2 regions of the Paenibacillus sp. WG02 genome follow, and region 2 is predicted to be linked to the other one. Evidence: riboswitches for the same ligand, from Rfam matches in the RefSeq annotation. Region 2 holds a riboswitch; the other holds the start of a gene.
The links. Region 2 has a riboswitch for cyclic di-GMP ahead of ACBP55_RS37020 (putative bifunctional diguanylate cyclase/phosphodiesterase). Riboswitches for the same ligand answer to the same signal wherever they lie in the genome.

Region 1: another riboswitch for cyclic di-GMP. It lies ahead of ACBP55_RS14035 (response regulator); the one in region 2 lies ahead of ACBP55_RS37020 (putative bifunctional diguanylate cyclase/phosphodiesterase).

The regions. Positions count from the first base shown of each region.
Region 1 is NZ_AP036016.1:3,174,677-3,177,791, forward strand. Features, by position in the region: gene ACBP55_RS14025 (S-layer homology domain-containing protein) at 1-287, shown strand, start outside; partial or broken gene ACBP55_RS14030 (winged helix-turn-helix transcriptional regulator) at 450-802, shown strand; gene ACBP55_RS14035 (response regulator) at 953-1,315, opposite strand; cyclic di-GMP riboswitch class I at 1,445-1,533, opposite strand; gene ACBP55_RS14040 (DUF2294 domain-containing protein) at 1,865-2,212, shown strand; gene ACBP55_RS14045 (ABC transporter substrate-binding protein) at 2,473-3,115, shown strand, end outside.
Region 2 is NZ_AP036016.1:8,165,914-8,169,028, reverse strand. Features, by position in the region: gene ilvA (threonine ammonia-lyase IlvA) at 1-990, shown strand, start outside; cyclic di-GMP riboswitch class I at 1,052-1,140, shown strand; gene ACBP55_RS37020 (putative bifunctional diguanylate cyclase/phosphodiesterase) at 1,227-2,765, shown strand; gene ACBP55_RS37015 (BMP family lipoprotein) at 3,023-3,115, shown strand, end outside.

The sequences.
Region 1 (3,115 bases), 3.5 Mb from region 2:
ATGCTCCATATTCACTAGATGGAGACGCAACAACAGGATACCGTTTTCCTAAAGATGATAAAGATATCGGTGCATTAATTGGTAAAGATGTAGACCCTACCGACTGGGTATTCTCTACAGTAAATGATAGAATCAGACTTACTCGCGGAGACGCCAAATACGTCTACGTACCAGCTAAATCCGCTATTGATGGATCACCTGTAGAAGTTTCTTCATTTACGGTAACCATGATTACAGCGAGCGGCAAATCAATCTCGGTTGATGTATACCCGGATCCAACAAAGTAATTACTAGGTAATACAAGTATTTGCAATAAAAAGGGAGGTTGCGTCAAGCAATCTGCCTTTTTTCTGTTTATCCAAGAGAAGCAGCGGCTTTCTCGTATTTTACTAAAGGGACTTAAGAAAAGTTACTTTTGTGATATGATTGGCTAAATCGATTGTTTTTTAATGGAGGATTTTTCTATGAGCGTTGTTGAACCTATCGAATTAACCAAAGGAACACCAGGCGTGCCTTGTCCCATTGCAAAACACTTGATGTGATTGGGACGAAATGGACCTTTTTAATTATTCGGGACCTTCTTATCGAAGGTACGCTGCGATTCAGCGAACTACTGAAATCTATGGATGGCATTAGTCCCAAAACGCTCTCGCTCCGTCTTAAGGTGCTAGAAGAACATAGAGTAGTGGAACGGAAAGTATTTCCCGAAGTACCTCCTCGCGTTGAATATACGTTAACGGAAAAAGGAAAGAGATTGGAAAGCATTTTTGTTGAATTAAAGAGATTTGGAATAAGTTTGTAAAAGATATCTAAAAAACCGTTCAAAGAAAAAAATCACACAGGGGCACATAAAACAAAAAAATGAGGTGGCAAGGAATTCTTGCTTTCTCATTTTTTTTGTTTTTTATGTTTTCAATCGATTGTAAGGGATAGTCACCCGACTTCCAACTAGCTATATATTCAGTACCTTTTTTACAGCTTCAGCTACTCTGTCTTTATCAAAAGGCTTCACAATAAAATCTTTAGCGCCAAGGGTGATGGCCTCAATAACAAATGATTGTTGCCCCATTGCGGACACCATAATGATCTTTGAATCGCTATTGTAATTCTTTATTTCCTTTAAAGCAGTAATACCATCCATCTCGGGCATTGTAATATCCAACGTAATGATGTCAGGAGAATGCTGTAAGAAAAGAGAGATTGCCTCAAGTCCATTCGATGCTTCCGCTACAATTTCATGCCCAAGTTCTAAGAGGATGTTCTTAATCATCAATCGCATAAACATAGAATCATCTACAACCATTAGTCTCGCCATTATAATTATCACCTTTCAGGGGGACTTTCTACCTAGCTGTTTACTGTTATAGATGGCTACAATAATTCGTTACATAAGAAAAACTCCCCATATTAGAAGAATAAGGGGAGTCGTGGATATATCCCTTCCTTCGGTAACTGGCAAGCATAGCGAAGTAATTCGCCTTAGCTCCTGTAGCTTTGCGTCACTAATTTTCATTAGCTTTGCTCTTATCGTATAACAGAAGAATTGCTATTTTTTTAAGTATACCACTCTAGTTACTAGTAATAAAGTACTAGTGGTAAAGGAAGTGATCATTCCTGAATAATATACACATTCTAAGGGAAAAATGCATGATAAGCATGAAGTACCTGTAAGCAAGATCCAACATTTGCATCAAAATTTGTAAGACATTCGGGAAATTGGATCATTTAGATGAGTTGTAGTTAAATAATGCCCTTTTTTAGTGAGAAAGACGAACGATTCTCTTGATTAATTCTGAAATCCTATGTATTATTAAGATAGATTTTACATGCATAAGGGTTGATAATTAATCTTGAAGGTGATTCCATGCCACAACTAGATTCTAATGAATACAAGAAGAAGCTGTGTCACCTCTATAACGAAATATCCAAAGAGCTGTTCGGGTTTGGGACAACACTGCTGAAGGTTTCAATTGAACAAAACATTATTACTTTTCATGCCAAGCATCGCCGCTCACCGCGTTCAACCGCATTAGAAGGCGAGGCGCCAACGCTCAAACACGAAGTCGATTTTTATATGTCCTCCATATATAAGAAGAGAATCCGGGAAAGGCTGGAGCAAGAACTTGGCTTATCCATGGATGCCGTATTAAGGGACTATGATCCGCCGACGCAATGGGCAATAACGAATATTATTCTTAAACAAACCGAATAGTTTGATCGACGGTGTTCTCTTTTGATTTATCTTAAGAGGAAACCACATGTATACCAATAGATGTCACTTTGCATTGTTTACAATGAAGAGTGCTCTTGATTAGAAGCTTCTTTCTAACAAGGGTACTTTTCTTTTTTTTTTCATATTGCATTTAGATCGAGACGCGCATAGATATAGGGTCTTGAAGAATACTAGTAAAAATTTAACAGGGGATTCACGCATTAAAATCATACATGATAAAACTGGGAGGACGATGAATAATGAAACAAAAAATGGTTCGTGGTTTAATTTCTTTATCTGTAGTAGGACTAGCCTTGACAGGTTGCGGCACAGCGCCTGCGAAAGACCAGAGCAATACAAGTGGAGCTACAACAGCACCCACAGCAGCTGCCACAGCGGCATCCAAAGGGGAACCTACAACTTTAGTCATTTCCACCTGGGGGTTTTCGGATGACTTCTTCAAGAAAGAAGTGTACGCGCCGTTTGAGAAAGAGCATAACGCAAAGATTGTTCTGGAAATAGGCAATAACGCAGAACGTTTGAACAAAGTGAAACAAGGCAGCTCGAGCGTGGATCTCATTTATTTATCTGACTATTACGCACAACAAGGAATTGAAGCGGGACTTTTCGATAAAATCGATCGCAGCCGCATTCCGAATTTGAAAGACATCTATGATTTGGCCAAGGCGCCACTGGGTGAAGATTACGGTCCTGCCTACACAGTAGGTCGACTCGGTATTGCCTACAATCCGAAAGCAACTACCAAAGAGATCAAGTCATGGAGCGACCTCTGGAGTCCTGAGCTTTCCAAGAAGCTGACTCTTCCTAACATCACGGCTACAACAGGCCCAATGGTCTTGGATGCAGCATCTGTGGTTGCGGGCAACACGACTTTTAACGAAG
Region 2 (3,115 bases):
TATTCCTGCAAACAGCTTGGTATTGAAGGCAAAATCTTCATGCCGACGACAACGCCTAGACAAAAGATTTCCCAAGTTAAGCTTTTTGGCGGGTCTTTTGTTGAAGTTATTCTCACAGGGGATTCCTTCGATGATTCCTCTAACCAGGCCAAAGCCTACTGTGCTCAAGAGAATAAGGTATTCATTCATCCCTTCGATGATGTCCGTACGATTGCCGGGCAAGGCACAGTTGGCCTCGAAATTTTGAATCAAATGCCCGAAACTCCAGATTTTATCTTCGCAACGATTGGCGGAGGCGGTCTTGCAGCGGGAGTTGCGACCTATGTGGATAGTGTTTCTCCACGAACGCGCATCATCGGTGTTGAACCGGAGGGCGCGGCAAGCATGACGGAAGCGCTCAAGCAGGGGAAGGTCGTGACCTTATCCACGATCGAGAAGTTTGTAGACGGCGCGGCTGTGAAGCAAGTGGGCGAGCTTACTTTTGACATTTGCAAAGAAAAGCTGGAGGATATCGTTATTGTTCCTTCCGGCAAGGAATGTACAACTATTCTGGAGCTTTACAATAATAACGCCATTGTTATTGAGCCCGCTGGCGCACTTCCTGTTGCAGCACTTGATGCTTATCGGGAGCAGATTCGCGGTAAGAATGTGGTCTGTATCATCAGCGGCGGCAACAATGACATTGACCGTATGCAGCAGATTAAAGAAAGATCGCTCGTGTATGAAGGCTTGAAGCACTATTTTATTCTTAATTTCCCGCAGCGTGCTGGGGCCTTGCGCGAATTTCTGGAAGAAGTCTTAGGGCCCACAGACGATATTACCCGATTTGAGTATACGAAAAAAAATAATAGGGACGATGCTCCGGCGCTGGTCGGCATTGAGCTCAAAAATAAAGATGATTATGAGGGGCTTATTGAGCGCCTTTCCCAGAAAGATTATGGCTATATAGAAATAAATAAGGACCCCAAACTCTTTAACTTGCTTATTTAAGCAAAAATAGCCAAACGTGGAATGAGTATGATATAGTTAATAAGTCCCATTTAATTCCTTAATATCGTAAAGGCAAACTTATCGAAAGGTAAGGACGCAAAGCTGCAGATCTAAGGTTGCCCTCGCAACAATGATGGCTGGGCTGCCGACAGGTTGCAGTTTACCTAAACAGGTATACCTACGGCTATTCCGATTCGGAATAGCCTTTTTTTCATATCAGATAAGGAGGTTCGAGAATGAGAGGCATACTTTCTAAGTGGATACAGCATATGAAAGCGCAAACGCTAGCCTATTTAGGCGTACTGGGCTTCTTTTTGTTGACCATTAATCTACTTGCTGTTTCCTCTTTCTCCTTCTCGCCTTATGTTTTCATTAGTATGCTTGTTCAAGCGCTAATCTTTCTATTTTTTGCAAAGTGTATCCATCGCTTGCTGCTTACAAGTAAAGAGCAGGAAGAAAAGAGCAAACAACTAGCCTTTCTGGCCTATCATGATACATTGACGGGATTACCTAATCGCCGATTGTTTAATGATAGATTGGAGCGGGCACTTCTGCATGCGCAGCGTAATGAGCAACTCGCAGCTATTATGTTCTTGGACATGGACAAATTCAAGGACGTCAACGATTCATTAGGTCATGCCTACGGTGATCGTTTAATTCGCCTTGCAGCAGAACGTTTGGTGGGCTGCCTGAGGGGATCGGATACGGTGTACCGGCAAGGTGGCGACGAGTTTACTATTTTACTGGAATCATTTGCAAAGCCTGAAGATGCAAGAGTAGTAGCTTCCCGAATTCAAATGGCTCTGGAAGAGCCTTTTATCCTAGATGGAATGCCAGTAACTATAACAGCTAGCATAGGGATCGCTCTGTATCCGTTAGACGGTAAGCAGCCTGAGCAGCTCATGGCGTATGCAGATGAAGCGATGTATGCGGCCAAAAACCGGGGACATAACCAGTTCCAATTCTATGCCTCTGACATCGATGCCATGGTGAAGAGCAAAGCTCACATGGAGAAAGAGCTGCGACAGGCCTTAGACAACAACCGGTTTGAACTCCTATATCAGCCTCAATATGAAATAACAAATCGGAAATTAATCGGAATGGAAGCGATTATTCATTGGAGCAGGGGAGACGACCTCCTCGCACCGAGCATGGATTGGAAGAAAGCGGCCGAGGAAATGGGCTTCATGATACCTATCGGGAAATGGGCTGTACGAACGGCGTGCCGACAGATGAGAACCTGGCAGGACGAGGGCTACTCACCGCTGAGAATGACCCTGGCAGTTACATCTTCACAGTTTAAAGATGAGCATTTTATTGAGGAAATTGCCGTCGTTTTGAAAGAAACAGGTATTGATCCGATGTTAGTGGAACTGGACCTTACAGAAAGTATCACATCGTCCAATGTACAAGAGGCTAGCGAGAAACTGATTATGCTGAAGAAGTTCGGTGTGCGTATCGTGATGGATGACTTGTGTACAGGCCTATTTACAAGAAGCGGGCTCGAAGGAATGCCGCTCGATAGCGTTAAATTGGACAGCACATTAATTCGGGATTTAGTAGACGACGATGAGAATCAGCTGCTGGCTGCTGCCATTATTCGCATGGCTCACCGGCTAGGCCTGAATTTAATTGCAAAGGGTGTCGAAACGGAAGAACAACTGGAGCATTTGAGACTTTTGCAGTGTACGGAAGTGCAAGGAATGCTGTTCAGCAGCCCTTTAGGTCCCGAGGAATTCATGAGACTAATGAACGATAAAATTAACAAAGGGTAATCTAGATTTTATTAACCAGTGGTAGTATAATAAATAATTGGGGCTTGGAACCTATATTGTAGGGGCTTACAAAAAGGCCATGTCAACTTGTATGACATAACGAATTATGTTGTTTTGCTGGTGTATCGCTTTTATCTTGGGTTTCAAAATGATACACTCATGCTATAGCCAGTCTTACATAATTTAACTAATTTTGGTCAACCTACAATGTAAGAGTTCATGGTTTTAAATTAAATGATTCTATGGGGGTAATAATGATGAAGAAAATGCTTTCGACAGCTCTTATGGCTGTAACGGTTTCTGCATTGGCTCTTTCCGGCTGTGCCAAAAAAGATACAACGAATCCGGCG